DNA from 2 places in the Paucibacter sediminis genome. Region 1 is predicted to be linked to the other one. Evidence: predicted binding sites of a transcription regulator. Region 1 holds the regulator's gene; the other holds the start of a gene.

The links. Region 1 encodes FliA, which starts transcription of late flagellar genes. Its sites were predicted from a motif close to CTAAAGTTTNNNNNNNNNNNGCCGNTA; they were not measured.
Region 2: PFX98_RS21345 (flagellin N-terminal helical domain-containing protein) is a predicted target of FliA. The motif match lies at 4,017-4,043, and genes of this name have one in related genera.

Annotation. Positions count from the first base shown of each region.
Region 1 covers NZ_CP116346.1:3,344,452-3,354,398, reverse strand. The annotation lists gene PFX98_RS15535 (PAS domain-containing hybrid sensor histidine kinase/response regulator) at 66-2,501, shown strand; gene PFX98_RS15530 (two-component system response regulator) at 2,498-4,735, shown strand; gene PFX98_RS15525 (GGDEF domain-containing protein) at 4,735-6,546, shown strand; gene PFX98_RS15520 (methyl-accepting chemotaxis protein) at 6,554-7,816, opposite strand; gene PFX98_RS15515 (RNA polymerase sigma factor FliA) at 7,994-8,707, opposite strand; gene PFX98_RS15510 (MinD/ParA family ATP-binding protein) at 8,724-9,548, opposite strand; gene flhF (flagellar biosynthesis GTPase FlhF) at 9,587-9,947, opposite strand, start outside.
Region 2 covers NZ_CP116346.1:4,600,603-4,607,996, reverse strand. The annotation lists gene PFX98_RS24685 (helix-turn-helix transcriptional regulator) at 483-746, shown strand; gene PFX98_RS21375 (helix-turn-helix domain-containing protein) at 743-1,036, shown strand; gene PFX98_RS21370 (hypothetical protein) at 1,033-1,296, shown strand; gene PFX98_RS21365 (CHC2 zinc finger domain-containing protein) at 1,293-1,760, shown strand; gene PFX98_RS21360 (AAA family ATPase) at 1,757-2,995, shown strand; gene PFX98_RS21355 (TubC N-terminal docking domain-related protein) at 2,995-3,450, shown strand; gene PFX98_RS21350 (HGGxSTG domain-containing protein) at 3,447-3,818, shown strand; gene PFX98_RS21345 (flagellin N-terminal helical domain-containing protein) at 4,127-4,987, shown strand; gene PFX98_RS21340 (hypothetical protein) at 5,074-5,769, shown strand; gene PFX98_RS21335 (flagellar biosynthesis protein FlhA) at 5,744-7,394, opposite strand, start outside.

The DNA.
Region 1 (9,947 bases):
CGTCGTGTGGACCCGCATGACCTGACCCCGCCGGTCCACCTACAGGGACAGGCATAGAACACGCAATGACAAGACCCGAGCCCATCGAATGGAGCCCCGACGAGGAGCCCGCCGGCCACGCGCCGGCGCTGCTGCGTGCCTCGCCCGAAATCCAGGCGATCGCGGATCAGCTGCCGCTGGGCGTGCTGGTGATCGAGACCAGCGTGGCGCGCATCCTGCATCTGAACCGCGAGGCCGAGCGCCTGCTGGTGCTGCGCCGCGCCCAGGTGCTGGGCCATGCGGCCAGCCAGCACCTGGACCCGGCGCTGGCCGAGCTGTGCCAGCCGGCGCGCTGGCGCCAGCTGGAGGGCGCACGCCAGGCCGGGCGCGAAGACCTGCGCCTGCAGACCGCCTTCGGGCTGCGCTGGCTGCAGGTGCAGCGCAGCCTGGTCAGCTGGGCCGGCGCGCGCCGCCCGGTCGGCCTGATCAGCCTGCAGGACGCCAGCGCCAAGCGCCAGCTCGAGCGGGCGCTGCAGGAAAGCGACACGCGTTTCCGCGAGGTCACGGACTCGGTGCGCGAATGCCTGTTCGTCACTACCCCCAACTGGGACCGCCTGCATTTCAGCTCGCCGCTGCTGCTCGACACCCTGGGCCTGACGCCCAGCGAGCTGCGCATGGGGCCGCAGCTGTTCGAGCAGCGCGTGCATCCCGACGACCGTGCGCTGTACGCCCGCCGCCTGCAGGCCCAGGCCGAGGGCCAGCCGAGCGACATGGTGCTGCGCATCCTGCACCCCGCCAAGGGCCTGCGCTGGGTGCGGCTGCGCACCCGGCTGCAGCCCCATGCCCACGGCCAGTCGCTGGTCTACGGCATCCTCGCCGATGTCAGCGACGAGCAGGCCCGCCAGGCCGAGCTGCAACGCGCACGCGATCTGGCCGAGGCCGCCAGCCAGGCCAAGAGCGCCTTCATGGCCAATATGAGCCACGAGATGCGCACTCCCATGAACGGCATCATGGGCATGACCCAGCTGCTGCTCGGCACGCCGCTGCAGGACGAGCAGCGCGGCTACGCCCAGGCCGCCTACCGCAGCGCCGAGACCCTGCTGCGCCAGATCAACAACGTGCTGGACTTCGCCCAGGCCGAGTCGGGCCAGCTGGCGCTGGCGCTGGACGCCTGCTCGCCGCGCCTGCTGGCCGAAACGCTGCTCGCACAACATCAGCCGGCCGCGCATGCCAAGGGCCTGCAGCTGCTGCTCGAATGCGGCGACGGCCTGCCGCTGGAGATCCAGGCCGATGCACTGCGCCTGTCGCAGGTGCTCGACAAGCTGCTCGACAACGCCATCAAGTTCACCGCGCGCGGCGAGGTCAGGCTCAGGCTCGAAGCCGGCGCCGAGCAGCTGCATTTCCGCGTGCAGGACAGCGGCGTCGGCATGGCGGCCGAGGATCTGCCGCGTCTGTTCTCGGCCTTTACCCAGGGCAATGCCAGCCTGGCGCGCCCGCATGAGGGCAGCGGCCTGGGCCTGAGCATTGCGCAGGGCCTGGTCAAGCTGATGGGGGGGCAGATCGAGGCGCTCAGCACGCCGGGGCTGGGCTCCTGCATCACCGTGAGCCTGCCGCTGGCGGCGCCGACGGCGGAAATACCGGCAGCGGCGGGGTCGGCTCAGCGAACATCCGGATTGACGCCCTTTTCCGGACGCTCCATTCTTGTGGTCGAAGACAATGAGACCAATCAAGAAGTTATCCGAGAAATGCTGCTGCAGCTGGGTTGCCGTGTCCGCCTTTGTGCGGACGCGCTGAGCGGCTTGCAGGCATTGTGCGAGGAGCAGTTCGACCTGGTGATGATGGACATCCACATGCCGGGTATGGATGGGATGGAGGCCTTGAGCTGGTTCCGCAAGGGGCCGACGCAGCAGTTCAAGTTTCTGTGCCCGCCCAGCACCAAGGTGGTGGCGGTCACGGCCAACGCCCTGGACGGCGATGAACAGCGCTTGCGACAGCATGGCTTTGATGGCTACCTGCCCAAACCCGTCCGACAAAGCCAGTTGCTCGACATGCTCACGCTCAGCATTCCCGATGCCGCCTCGCCCACCGATGCCAATGCCGACCGCAGCCCGCTTGAGGGACGCACCATGACTTCCACACCAGAATCCACGCCCGGTGCGCCCGCCCTGCTGGACAGCCAGGCGCTGGCGCGTCTGCGCGAGCTCGACCCCGGCGGCAAGAACCAGCTGCTGCAGCGCGTCGTGCAGGCCTTTCTGAAGTCGCTGGAACGCCTGCTGCCCGAACTGGCCCAGGCCCGCGCCGGCGCAACGCTGGAGCTGGGCGCGGTGCGGCATGTGGCCCACACCCTAAAATCCTCCTCGGCCAGCCTGGGTGCCCTGGAGCTGTCAAGGCGTTGCGCCGATATCGAGGCGATGGTGCGCAACAACCAGTCCGAGGGCCTAGACTCCCTACTCGACGGCATGCAGGACGAGGTGGAACGTGTGCGCCATGCTCTCAGCGAGCTTTTGACGGGTCCGCAATGAATGCAGTAGATCAAAGCCTGGACGCCGACCTGCCCGAGCAGGCACGGGTGCTGCTGGTCGATGACGACGAGGTCAACCTCCTGCTCACGGCGATTGCCCTGCGCGAGCGCGGCTTCGACATCACCGAGGCCACTGGCGGCGCCGAGGCCCTCAAGGTGATTGGCGAATGGTCGCCCGACGTGATCGTGCTCGACGCCATGATGCCCGAGCTGGACGGCTTCGAGACCTGCCAGCGCCTGCGCGAGATGCCCGGCTTCGAATCCACCCCGGTGCTGATGCTCACCGGCCTGGACGACGATGCCTCCATCACGCGCGCCTACCAGGTGGGCGCGACCGACTTCTTCGTCAAGTCCACCCAGTGGAGCCTGCTGGCCGGGCGCCTGCGCTACCTGCTGCGCAGCTCGCGCACCCGCATCGAACTGGAGCGCAGCAAGGCGCGGCTGGCGCGCGCGCAAGACCTGGCACGCATGGGCAGCTTCGAGTGGCACCGCGGCGTGGGCCACTTCACCCTCGCCAACGAGGCGCTGCGCGTGTTCGGCCATGGGCCGCATGAGCACCTGGACTTCATCAGCGTGATGCGCATGGTGCCGCGCGAGGAGCGCATGCTCTTCATGCGCCTGCTGCGCGACGTGATCGCGCACAACTCGGTGTTGGTGACGGATCTGCCGGTGACGCTGCTGGATGGGCGCTCGCGCGTCATCCACATCGAGGCCGAGCCCGAGTTCAACGAGCATGGCAACGCCAGCGGCTATACCGGCATCCTGCAGGATGTGACGGACCGCCGCATGGCCGAGGACAAGATCCGCCAGCTCGCCAATTTCGACGCCCTCACCGGCCTGCCGAACCGCCGCCAGCTGATCTGGCGCGCCGAGCGTGCCATCGAACAGGCGCGCCGCATGGGCCACGAGGTGGGCCTGCTGCTGATCGATCTGGACCGCTTCAAGGTCATCAACGACACCCTGGGCCATGCCGCCGGCGACGAGTTGCTGATGGAAGTGGGCCGACGCCTGCGCGCCTGCGTGCGCCATTCCGACCAGGTGATGGAAGGCATGCTGGAATCGGTGGGCGGGCGTTCGCACCGCACGCTCGAGGCGGTGGGCCGGCTGGGCGGCGACGAGTTCGTGGCCCTGCTGCCCGAGGTGGCCGACGAGCGCGATGCCGAGCGCGTGGCCCAGCGCGTGCTGGACGCGATGCGCGAGCCCATCTTCATCGCCGGCCAGGAATGCTTCGTCACCGCCAGCGTCGGCATCGCCATCTACCCGCGCGACGGCCTCACCATGGCCGACCTGCTGCGCAATTCCGACGTCGCCATGTACGCGGTGAAGAGCCAGGGCCGCAATGCCTCGGCGCTCTACACCCCCATGCTGGCGGGCCGCGGGCGCGAAAAGCTGGAGCTGGAATCGGCCCTGCACAAGGCCATCGAGCGCGACGAGATCGTGCTGCATTACCAGCCCAAGATCGATGTGCGCGGCGCCCGCATGGTGGGCGCCGAGGCGCTGATGCGCTGGCAGCGCGGCGACAAGCTGGTGCCGCCGGGCGACTTCATCCCGCTGGCCGAGGAAACCGGCCTGATCGTGCCGCTCTCGGAATGGGCGCTGCGCGAGGCGGCGCGCCAGGCCAAGGTCTGGCAGCTCAACTTCGGCTTCAGCGATTCGATCGCGGTGAACCTGCCGAACCGCCTGTTCGAGCGCTCCGACCTGGTCGAGCATATCCACCAATGCGTCAGCGCCTATGGCGTGCCGCACCGTGCGATCCAGCTGGAGATCACCGAGACCGGCCTGATGAAGGATTTGCAGAACGTCATCCCGGCCCTGCACCGTCTCAACGAGGTGGGCGTGGAGATCTCGATCGACGACTTCGGCACCGGCTATTCCTCGCTGGCCTACCTCACCACCCTGCCGATCTCCGAGGTGAAGATCGACCGCAGCTTCGTGCGCGACCTGGGCATCACGCCGCAGAGCTCGGCGGTGGTCACGGCCATCATCGCGCTGGCGCGCTCGCTGGGCCTGCGCGTGATCGCCGAGGGCGTGGAGACGCTGCGCCAGATGGAGGTGCTGCACCGCCTGGGTTGCAGCGTGATGCAGGGCTTCCTCTTCAGCAAGCCGCTCGCGCCCGATGACCTGGAACGCTGGCTGGCCCAGACCGTGCTTCCGCGCAAGGCGCCCTGGATCGCACAGGCCAGCGCGGAGGATGCCGCGACCGAACTGATGCGGCCCATCAGCGGCCAACGCTGATGGACGACACCAAACGCAATCAGCAGCCGCCGGCGCAACTGGCCAAGGGTGCGCTGCGCCGGCTGATGCTGGAGAAGCTCGAGCCCACGCCGGAAAACTACGCGCGCGCCTATGCCGCCGAGGCAGGCGACACGGCACCGGCCGGCGCCAGCGACAACTGGCCCGAGCGCGGCCAGCCGGTGCTGGCCAAGCTGCTGGCGATCGGCGTGAGCGAGCTGCAGGCGCGCCAGGATCTCAACGCGATGCTGCGCGCGGGCCGCTGGGACGAGGCGCTCAAGGTGCTGGAGCGCATCCAGCAGAGCAGCGGCCCGGCGGTGATTGCCGACGCCATGGCCAGCGTCACCGAACGCCTGGTGCGCGGCCTGGAGCGCGGCGGCCGCCAATGGACGCTGGCGCGCAAGAAGGACGGCCTGGCGCGCGTGCTGGAAAGCAACCGCAACGATCCGCAGCGCCTCGTGAACCGGCTGCGCCAGCTGGTGGCGAGCTGGGACAGCGACGTCAGCGACGCCAGCATCGATACCGTGCAGGATGAAGAACAGCCCGGTGGCACGCCCAGCCAGTTCTTCAGCGAGGAAGAACAGGCGCTGGACACCAGCGCGCCGCCCACTGATGGGCTGCAGGCCTGGCCGCAGCTGGGCCAGAGCCTGCACCAGACCATCCAGCACGCCCTGCCGGCGCTGGACGAGCGCGCCGACGCGCTCAAGCTGGAGCTGGAGGCCTGCCTGGCCGAGGTGCGCGCCCATGGCGCCACGCCGCAGCGCGCCGAGACCATGGAGGCGCTGTGCCTGCGCGCGCGCCGCATGCTGGACCACCGCCACCATCTGTTCGGCCAGCTGGGCGCGCTGTGCAAGGAGCTCAGCGCCAGCCTGGTGGAGCTGGCCGAGGACGACTCCTGGGCGCGCGGCCAATGCGAGGTGATGAACGAGGCGCTCGAGCAGGGCGTGAGCTCGCGCGTGGTGCGCATGGTGGACGAGATGCTGGGCGGCACGCGCCGGCGCCAGCGCGCGCTGCGCGAGGAGCGCCGCAAGGCGCGCGATTCGCTCAAGACCCTGATCCACCAGATGCTGGCCGAGCTGGCCGAACTGGGCCAGCACACCGACCGCTTCAGCGACAACGTGGGCCGCTATGCCGAGGTGATCGAGCGCGCCGACACGATCGAAAGCCTGGCCGGCGTGGTGCGCGAGATGGTGGAGGAAAGCCGCAGCGTGCAAAGCCTGGTGCAGGCCACTCAGGCGCGCCTGACCGGCGAGCATGAGCGCGCCTCCAGCCTCTCCAAGCGCGTGGACGAGCTGGAGGGCGAGCTGCGCAAGCTCTCCAGCGAGGTGCAGACCGACCAGCTCACCAAGATCGCCAACCGCCGCGGCCTGGAGGCCGCCTTCAACACCGAGCAGGCCAAGCTGGAACGCGAGGGCTCGGTGCTCGCGCTGGCCCTGCTGGACGTGGACAACTTCAAGAAGCTCAACGACACCCTGGGCCATGCGGCCGGCGACGTGGCGCTGAGCTCATTGGCCGCGCGCGTGACGCAGATGCTGCGCCCGGGCGACCTGGTGGCGCGCTACGGCGGCGAGGAATTCGTGCTGATGCTGCCGCGCACCCCGCTGGACGAGGCCCAGCAGGTGCTGACGCGCCTGCAGCGCTCGCTCTCCGCGGCGCTCTTCATGCACGAGGGCAAGGACGTGTTCGTGACCTTCTCGGCCGGCATCACGCTCTACCGCCTGGGCGAGAAACTCGAAGAGGCGCTGGACCGCGCCGACGAGGGGCTTTACGAGGCCAAGCGCACCGGCAAAAACCGCGCCTGCATCGTCGACTAGGCTCGCGTTAGAAGCCGAAGGCGAGGCGCAGCCCGCCCCAATGCCGGCCCTTCACCATGATGGGCGCCGAGGCCTCCTTGAGCAGCACGAACTTGCCGCCGCCCATGTCGCGGCGGTAGGTCTGCAGCAGGAAGGGCCGCTGGTTGCGCGCCGAGGCCAGGCCGGTGCGGTCATTGAAGATGCGGCGGTAGCGGCTGTGCGCGGTGTTCCACACCACGTCGCCGGCACGCTGGGGCTGGCAATAACTCTTGTTGTGCGTGGCCACATAGCCGTTGCGGTCCACCGCGATGCAATACACCACCTTGTCGCTGAGCTTGAGCAGGCGCTCCTGCACGGCCGGGAAGAGGCGGTCGGCGAGGCCGACGAAATCGGTCAGATGCTGCGGCGGGTTGGTGCCGACTATGGGCTTGTAGCGCTCGTCGAACAGCTGAGCCTCGCTGATCTGGCGCGCGGCCAGGGCCTGCTCCAGCTGGTCGGCGATCTCGCGCGCCGCCGCCTGGGCGCCGCGGATATAGAGCGCGTCTTCCACTTCCACGCCCGAATCGGCGATGCGCTCGATCAGCTCCTCCGACAGGCGCAGGAAGCGGTCGCTGCAGGCAAAGGCGGCATCCAGATAGCGCATCGCCTGCTGCACCTCGCGCTCCAGCTCACCCGAGCGCTGCGCCAGCTGCAAGGTGGTCTGCTGGCTCTGCTGCGCCGAGCCGGCAATGCGGCCCACATCCTGTTCGACCTCGGCAAAGGCCTGGTGGATGCTACTGCCACCACCACCGGCCGCATCGCTGCGCAACTCCTGGCTGAACTTGTCGACGCGCGCATCCAGCTGCGCCACCGTGCCCATGATGGACTTGGAGGAACTCTCGACCTGGGCCGCCAGCGCCTTCACCGCATCGGCCACCACGCCGAAGCCGCGCCCGGCCTCGCCGGCACGCTTGGCCTCGACCGAGGCATTGAAGGCCACCAGCCGGGTCTGCAATGCGATCTTGGTGATCTCGGAGGCGGCGTCGGACACCTGGTGCAGGGTCTGCACGATGCCGCCCACCTCGTTGCCCACCTGCTCGAGGGCCTGGCGGGCACGCGTGACGGCGGCGCGGGTCAGGTCGGTGGCGGAGGCGATCGCCAGCTGCGACTGCTGCACCTGGCCCAGCTCGGTGGAAACGGCGGCCATGGCCTGGGCCTGGGCGGTGACGACCTTCTGGGTGTCTTCGAGCGCGCCGCGCACCTCGGCGGCGTCCTTGCCGAGCGAGGACATGCTGCGGGCGAGGTGCTGCACCAGCGATTGCGAAGAGGACGCAGCCCCGGGCTGCGCAGAGGCAGGCTCAGGCGCTTGCACCGATTCCTTGCGGCGACTCCACTGCAACATTGCTGTCCCTCATGGTTCTGATCGCCGGCATTGTGGGGCCGGTCGTGCCGCAGAGCTGACGGGCAGCTTACCCGGCCAGCCGGGCGCTCACCACTCGCGCAATTTGACACGCAAACGCGCGATGGCCTGGCTGTGCAGCTGGCAGACGCGCGACTCGGTGACCTTGAGCACCGCGGCGATTTCCTTCAGGTTCATGTCGTGCTCGTAGTACATGCTCATCACGTACTGTTCGCGCTCCGGCAGGTTCTTGATGGCGGCCACCAGGGCCTGGCGCATGCGATGGTCCTGCAGCAGGGCCATCGGGTTGTTGCTGTCGTCGGCCACATGGCGGTCGAGGTAGTCCTCGTCGCCGTCGTCGCCGCTCATGTCTTCCAGATAGACGAGCTGGGTGCCGCGCACCTTGCCCAGCAATTCCTGGTACTCGGTCAGGCTCACGCCCATCTCGACGGCGATTTCCGATTCCTGCGGCGCGCGGCCCAGCTTCTGCTCCAGCTTGTGCACCGCCTGCTCGATGGTGCGCTGCTGACGGCGCGTGCCGCGGCTCATCCAGTCGCCGCCGCGCAGCTCGTCGAGCATGGCGCCACGGATGCGCTGGGTGGCAAAGGTCTCGAACTGCACGCCCTGGCCCACGTCGAAGCGCGAGAGCGCGTCGGTGAGGCCGATCAGGCCGACCTGGATCAGGTCGTCCAGCTCGACATTGGCCGGCAGCTTGGCAATCATCTGATGTGCCAGGCGTCGCACCAGCGGGCTGTACTGCTTGATCAGGGAGGAGTTATCGAGGCGACCTTTGGCGGTATACATCATCGGCTCCAGCTTATCAGTTGGCGGCCATCACCAGGCCTTGGGCCGGGACGGTGGCTGGACGGCGCTGCCACATGGCGCGCGGACGCAGGGGCATGGCATCGGCGGCGGGTTCGGCCACCATGCCGGGCGGTGCGGCAATCAGGAGTTCACGCGCCAGATGGCGCAGCTCGGTGCTCATCGGGCTGCTGGCGGGCATGCGCGGGTCCAGGCAGGCCCAGTCGCGCAGCACGGCACCCAGGAAGCCGTCGCCGCAGCTGCTGATCTGCGCAGCGATGCGGTCGGCCAGGCGCAGCTGGGGCGAGCAGGCCAGCAGCAGGCTGTAGACCATCAGGCCGGCGCGTTGCGCCAGCCATTTCATGCCGGCATAGGCGTGGGTGACACTCATGGTGTCAGTATCCGCCAAGAGCACCGGGCGCACCTCACGCGAAGCCACCACGCGGGCCAGTTCGGCGGCACTTGCGTGCAAAAGCACCACATCGGCGTAGGGCGCGGCGTCGGTCACCACCTCCAGGAACTGGGCGGCCGAGCCGTTGGCGTTGATATAGCGCATCGGCAGGCCGCGCGCCGGCAGGTAGGAGACATGCTTGGACAGGCGCTCCACGCAGGAGGCCAGGTCCACCGCGGCCAGCTCGCCCGCCTGCGGCGCCTGCTCACCGGCGTCGATCACCAGCGTGTGCAGGCCCAGCTCAGCGAAGGCCGCGCACAGGCCCTCCAGCAAGGCGCCGCCGCCCACCACATGGGGGTTGCTGACCACCGGCACGAAGCGCACGCGGGAGCTGGCAAAGAGCTTGCGCAGGCCGTCGGCCTGGTCTTGCGGGGGGGTGCTGTGGTCGCGCATGAGAGTCACCTGCTTGGGGTTACTTCTTGGTCTAGGGTTCAGTGGACGCCCATGGCGGCCGGGATGCCGGTGGCCAGCGCGGGGCCCCCTGCAAAAATCAGATTCACGTCGGCGTTGTCCATGCGCCAGGCGGCGGTGGGCTGGCTGCGCATGGCGCGCTGCACCAGCGCCTGGGCCGACAGGCGGTGCCAGTCTTCCGGCACGCGCTGGCCATTGGCCACGCCGATGATGCGCAGCTTGTGGCGGATCATGGTGTCCAGCGCCGGGCCGAGCTTGACGGCCTCGTCGATCTTGGAGAGCACCACGCCCTGGCATTCGCTGGCACGCCAGGCGGCCACCACGTCGTCGATGGTCTCGCCCTGCTGGGCCGCATTCACCACCAGGATCTTCTTCACGCTG
Region 2 (7,394 bases), 1.3 Mb from region 1:
CGGTGGGGCACATCAGAGCTGGAAAAACGCTCTGATCCATTGCGCTGGTGGCAACGCTCACCCTTTGCTTGAGTTGCTGCTATCGCCAGCAACAACGGATGGTCAGGGGAACCCAACTTCATTTCACCCGCTACCAGATGACTCAGAGTTGAGGCTTCGGATTGTCCGGGCACTGATAACGCGTCCAGACTGGGTGGGCGGTAGCGTCTCCAAGTGGGCGACTCATGTTGGCAGAGGCACGGGCAAGCCGGCGCTTAGTGACCGAGAAGTATCTGCAATTCAGGCGATAAACGACCTGTTGGCCCGGAACAGAAGCGGCCCGAAAAGTTTGGACTTTGTGAGGCTTGCCGAAGCATATGGGATGGAGCCAGAGACACTCCGGAAGAAGGTCGCGCAGCGTCGCCGCAGGCAAAACGGTGACTAACGTCAAGGCATTTGCGTTGCTAGCAAATGCCTCGCCCTGAACCTGCCAGCTAGACACCATGCGCTCATGTTCACTCATGGAGCGCACCATGCACCCCACGCGACAACCTGAGAAGCGCCAGCCCATCGAGGCCGGCACCCTGCCTGACGCCTTGCTGAAGATGGCAACGGTGGAGGCCATGACCGGCCTCAGCCGCCCGAGCATCTATCGCCGCCTAGCATCCGGCGACTTTCCCGAGCCTGTCCGCCTTGGCCGACGCTGTACCCGCTGGCCGGCTGCTGCTGTGCGCGACTGGATCAGGGCACAAGGGGGTGCGCAATGATGGCGAAGACCCCACCCGAGCGCATCAAGGCGCTGCACGCGATCCGTGATCGGCATCAGGGCGACACATCGGCGCCGCAGCGCGCCCGCCTGCTGGAGGCTCTGCAGACGCTGGGGCACTGCACCACCTTCGAAGCCTCACGTTATCTTGACCTGTACGACCCTCGCGCCCGCAAGCTGGACCTTGTAAAGCAGGGCTATGCGGTGCTGACGACCTGGCGCGTTGTCCAAACCGAGTCCGGCGAATGCCATCGCATCGGCGTGTATTCGCTGCTGAGGGGGCGTGCATGAGAACACAAAAGACAGAAGCCCCGACCGTTGCAGCGGTGCAGGGCTTCGGTGAACAGCGATCAGCAGACCGCACAGATTTTGCCAGCGTGAACACCGAGCGCAAGGCCTTTGCCAGCCTACAAGCCGCGTTCGCGTTGCAGGGCTATGCGCTGCACCGCCTGACCGATGGCCTGCTGCTGGTGGAGCGCTGGGGCTACTCGCGCACAGTCGACGGCATCACTCAGGCCGCGCAGTTGCTCGCACAGATCGGGGGCCGATGATGGGCAAGCGATACGAGCGCGACATGCTCCCTAATCCTGTGGCGTTCTTTGAGGGCGAGGGCCTGACGCTCAAGGGGCCTGGACGATGGAAAACGACCCGCTGCGTGTTCCACGGCGGCAGCGACTCCATGCGCATCAACACCGACAGCGGTGCGTGGGTCTGCATGGCCTGCGACCAGAAAGGCGGGGATGTGCTGGCCTACGTCATGCAGTGGCACGGCCTGGAGTTCATTGAGGCGGCCGAAGCCTTGGGCGCAACCGTGGGTGACGGCAAGCCGGCCCAGCCAGCACGCAAGACCACGCTATCCCCCGCCGCCGCGCTGAAGCTAGTGCAGGCCGAGGCCTGGCTGATCGTTTGCACGGCGCTGGCTGCAGCCGATGCGATCAAAGACCCCGCAGATCGGGAACGAGTGATCGAGGCTGCGCGCACGATTCAGGGCGTAATGCTGGAGGCGACCGCATGAGCGCTATCGACAAACCCGATTGGCGCAGACTGGATGCCGACCGCGCCAAGGTGCTGGCCGCTCATGCGAAGCCCCAGGCAGCGATGCCGCCCGAGGATGGGGTGATCCTAACTTGTGCCGCGACGCTGAAGCCCGAGCCGGTGCGCTGGCTCTGGCGTGACTGGCTGGCGCTGGGCAAGTTCCATGTGCTGGCTGGCGCACCCGGTCAGGGCAAGACAACCTTGGCCCTTGCGATGGCGGCGGCCGTGACCAGTGCCGGCCGCTGGCCAGATGGTTCCCGCTGCGATGCAGGCGCTGTCCTGATGTGGAGCGGCGAGGATGACCCCGCCGATACGCTGCTGCCGCGCCTGGTGGCCATGGGGGCAGATCCTGCGCGGGTGTTCTTTGTGACGGGTTCCCATGTCGCTGGCGAGGTGCTGCCTTTCGACCCAGCGCGAGACATGCCCCAACTGCTGGCTGAGGCCGAGCGCATCGGTAATGTCCGGCTGCTGATCGTTGACCCGGTTGTTTCCACTGTGGCCGGCGACAGCCACAAGAACACCGAGGTCCGGCGCGCTCTGCAGCCCCTGGTGGATCTTGGCGCAGCGCTGGGCGCGGCGGTGCTGGGCATCTCGCACTTCAGCAAGGGATCGAGCGGGCGCGACCCGACCGAGCGGGTGGTGGGCTCGATGGCCTTCGGCGCGGTGGCGCGTGTGGTGCTGTGCGCCGCCAAGGTGAAGGGGCAGGACGGCGGCGAGGATCGGCGCATTCTGGTGCGCAGCAAGTCCAACATCGGCCCAGACGATGGGGGATTTGAGTACGGCATTGCACAGACCGAGCTGCAGGCCTGGCCGGGCGTTCATGCCTCGCTGATCGAGTGGGGCCAGGCGGTGGATGGCACCGCCCGCGAGCTGCTGGCCGAAGCTGAAGCCGATCAGGGCGACGATGTGGAGGCCTCAGCCTTCGATGACGCTTGCGGCTTCCTGCGGCATGAGTTGGCGAATGGGCCGAAGTCGGCCAAATACATCTTGGCTGAAGCCCGGCAGGCTGGGCACAGTGAGCGGACCATTAAGCGGGCAAAGGCGCATCTTGGCATCGAGTCTCGCAAGGAGGCTGCCGGCTGGCTGTGGGGCATGGTCGCTGAGGCTTCGCCCAATGAGGGCAAGGATGCCAAGGGGGCCAAGGATTCCACGTCTGAAAACCTTGGCACTGTTGGCACCCTTGGCACGGTTGACCATGCCAGCGAGGTGTTCTGATGGGTGCCTTCGACCTGCTGCAGCACCTACGCACCGCTGGTCTTGCGCTAACCGTTGACGGGGACAACCTGATCGTTACGCCACGCGAACGGCTGACCGACGCCATGCGCAGCGCGATCCGGGCGCACAAGCCCGGCTTGCTCGACGCGCTCAAGGCCAACGAGATCAGGCCCGCTGCACCGCTTGACGATCCAGGCCCGAAAGACCCGCAGCAACCTCGCTTGATGGGCTTGGGCCTGGACAGCGCGAAGGCGGCCCAGCTTGCAGCGTGGATGGCGTCGCGCACGGCTGAAGGGGACGACCGGCGAAGCTGTTTCGAGTGCCGGCATTTCAAGGCCGGGGCCAGGCGCTGCGGAAATCACAAGGCGGCCGATATGCCGCAGATTCTGGGCGACGACCTGGCAACGCTGCCGCAGCGCTGCGCGGGTTTCGGCCGGCTGGAGCGGACCTCATGACTGGCAGTCAAAAGCTGCGTGCTATTGATCCGCAAGCGGCGATGCGCCAGGCGTTCGTGGCCGCTATGAAGGCAGAGCGGGCAGAGGTGATGCGGCTGCTGGCTGCGGGCGTGCCGGAATGGGAGATCGCCGAGCGGATGCGGTGCAACCCGCTGCGCATGGACTACGCCCTTTTTGCCGGCCTGCGCTGCGGTGCCACCGGTAAGCGCTCTGGCAAGCCTTGCTCGCTGACTGCGATCTATGCCAATGGGCGCTGCAAGCTCCACGGCGGCCTGTCCACCGGTCCGACGAGTACGGAAGGTAAGGCTCGCGCTGCGCTGAATGGCCGAGCGCCGAAGCGAGCAAAGAATGCCGGAAATGGGTGCTAAACAGTATTGCCTCGGCTCTGCAAAATAGAGCGATTTAGTGCGGTTGCTGCCAAGTGCCTACGCCATGGGTAGAGCGAAGAAAACCGGGGAACAAACCGGGGAACGTTTGAGGATGCAAGCGGCGTAGATCAAGCATCTATGCGGTCTAGCGGGCAGAATGTGGACCCCTCCGGGGCCAGTCCGCAGCCGCGGCGGTTTCCAAAGTTTTTCTTCGTTCGGCATTTAAGTCCTGCGGGCGGCGCGTCGCCTTGTATGGCTGAGGGCAAGACAACTTGTCCGATCACGACGACAAACTTCTGGAGCTTCCCATGCTTAGCCTGCACACCAACGCCGCTGCTCTTTCCACGCAAAACTCGCTGGGCGCTTCGCAGCGCGCTCTGTCCACCTCGATGACCCGTCTGGGCACGGGCTTCCGCGTCAACTCCGCCATGGACGACGCCGCCGGCCTGCAGATCGCCACCCGTCTGGACGCCCAGACCCGCGGCCAGGCCGTGGCGATGCGCAACACGCAGAACGGCATCTCGATGCTGCAGACCGCCGAAGGCGCGCTGAACGAAGTCTCGAACATCCTGCTGCGCATGAAGGACCTGGCTACCGAGTCCGCCAGCGGTTCGTCCACCACCAAGGATCGCGACGCCATGCAGGCCGAGTACGACGCCCTGGGCGGTGAGCTGAACAACATCATGAACAACACCAGCTTCGGCGGCAGCAAGCTGCTGGTGGGTGGCACCATGGCCGCAGCGGTGACCTTCCAGATCGGCGCCTCGTCGAGCGAGAAGATGACCGTGGACATCAGCGCCGACTTCACCCAGGCCGGCACCGACCTGACCGCCGTCAGCGCCAAGTACACCGCCCCGGGCGGCGCCGCCGGCACCGAAATCAATGCCGCCAGCGCCAACGGCGCGATCGACAAGGTCAACACCGCGCTGGACACGATCGGCAAGATCCGCGCCGGCATGGGTGCCGCGGCCAACCGCCTGGACCATGTCTACAACAACCTGCAGAACGTCAGCACCAACGCCGCCCAGGCCCGTGGCCGCATCATGGACGTGGACTACGCCACCGAGACCTCGAACATGACGACCAAGCAGATGCTGATGCAAGCCGGCTCGTCGATGCTGAAGCAGAGCAACAGCATGTCCGGCCTGGTCATGTCGCTGCTGCAGTAATACCGCCAAGGCACTGCCTGCAAGCGAGAAACCCGGCGTGCGAGCGCCGGGTTTTTTTGTTTTGAGCCCTTCGATGCCTCGAACTCATGGCCTCCTCCATCACGCCCATCCCCGCGCTGCCGGCCCTGCCCGCACTGTCTCCGGCCGCCGCGCGCGCCGCGCGCCCGGCGGCCCTGCCCATCGAGGTGATCGCGCCGATCGCTGCGGAGCCGATGGATGCCGCCATGCTGACGGCGATGCGCGTGGAGACGCTGCACGAGCAGCCCGACGCCGCCACCGAGGCGGCGCGCTGGCAGGCGCAGCTGCTGGACGGCAGGCTGGCGCTGAGCATGGCCGCGGCGCTGCCCCAGCAGGGGCTGCGCTTCATGGCCACGCCGCAAGCACCCTGGCGCTGGCCGCGCGATCGCGACGAGGCCCATGCCGGCGGCGCCGCGCAGGAGGACCCGAGCCTGGCGCTGGGCCTGCTGCTCGATGGCGAGCCGGTGTTGGTGCTCTTGCACTGGCAGCAGGGCCTGTGGCTGCAGCTCGGCGCGCGTTCGCCCGCTACCCTGCAGGCCTTGCGCGCGCTGGTGCCGGCGATCGCCACCGCGCTGGCTGCGGTGCCGCTGCGCCTGCGGCGCTGCTGGCTGGTGCGCCTGACGCGGCCCATGCCCACGCACGCGCCGGCGTCTCAGCCCTTGGCGCTGGGGCATGGCGCCTGGCTGCTGCGCGCCGCGGCCGAAATCGCCGCGGTGCTGCGTCAGCGCGAGGCCGGCCTCAGCCCAGCGAACCCAGCACGCTGATCTCGCGCTGCTCCGGCACCTCGTTGTAGGAGAGCACATGCAGGCCCGGCGCGAACAGGCGCGCGTAGCGGGCCAGCAGCGGCCGCACCTGCGGCGTTACCAGCAGCAGCGGGGTGCTGGCCTGGGCCTTCATCGCGTCGCGTGCGGCGGGCATGTGCTGCTGCAGCTGGCCCAGCAGTTGCGGGTCGACCGGGTAGCTGTCCAGGCTGACCTTGGCGCCGCCTTGGCGCGCCTGGTTGAGCGCGCCCAGCAGCAGGTTCTCGAGCTCGCTGCCGAGGTTGAAGACCTTCATGCCGCCCACCGGGCCGCAGATGCTGGAGACGATCTGCCGGCGCAGCGCGCAGCGCAGCTCGGCGGCCAGCAGGATCGGGTCCTTGGTGGCCTCGGCGTTCTCCACCAGGGTGCTGGCGATCAGCACGATGTCCTTGATCGAGACGTTCTCCGCCAGCAGCAGGCGCAGTATCTTCAGCAGCTGACTGTGCGTGTAAGCCTTCTCCAGCGCCGCGGCCAGCTTGGGGCTTTGCGCCGTCAGCCGCTCCATCAGCGCGGTGATGTCCTCATAGCGCAAGAGCTCGGGCAGATGATCGCGCACCAGCTTGGACAGGTGCGTGGCGATGGTGCTGGCCAGGTCCACCACCTGGTAGCCCAGGCCCAGCGCGTGGGCCTTGTGCCGGGCCTCGATCCAGGTGACGGGCATGCCATAGGCCGGGTCCAGGCCGGGCACGCCGTCCAGCTCGCCATAGACCTGGGTCGAGGCGATCGCCATCAGGCGCTCGGCATAGACCTCGCCCTGCGCGATCACGCTGCCGTTCAGCAGCACGCTGTACTGCGTCGGCTTCAGCGAGAGATCGTCGCGCACCGTCAGGCTGGGCAAGAGCAGGCCGAGGTTCTCGCTGAGGCTTTGCCGCATGCCCTTGACGCGCTTTTGCAGCGGCGCGCCATGCGCCGGATCGATTAGCTGCACCAGCTTGTAGCCCACCGCCACCGAGAGCGGCTCCACCACCGGCAACGCGCGCCAGTCGGGCTCGGGCTGGGCCTCCACGAGCAGCGCCGTCTCCAGCGCCGCGGCCGGCTTGGGCGCGGCCTGCTGGCGCTGGCTCATGCGCCAGCCCACAAAGCCCAGCACCGCGGCAAAGGCGCTGAAGGTCAGCACCGGCATGCCGGGGATCACGGCCAGGCCCAGCATCACCGCCGCGGCGCTGTAGAGCACCGCGGGCGAGGCCAGCAGCTGCTCGCCGATCTGGTTCTCGATGTCGCCGGCATCGCTGATGCGTGTGACGATGATGGCCGCCGCGGCCGACAGCAAGAGCGCCGGGATCTGCGCCACCAGGCCGTCGCCGATGGTCAGCAGCGCGTATTGGCGGAAGGCGTCGCCAAAGGACAGATCGTGCATGAAGGCGCCGATCGCGACGCCGCCAATCATGTTGATGAGCAGGATCAGGATGGAGGCGATCGCATCGCCGCGCACGAACTTGGAGGCGCCGTCCATGGCGCCGTAGAAGTCGGCCTCGGCGCCCACCTCCTTGCGCCGCGCTTGAGCCTTCTCCTGGTTGATCAGGCCGGCATTGAGGTCGGCGTCGATGGCCATCTGCTTGCCGGGCAGGGCGTCCAGCGTGAAGCGGGCC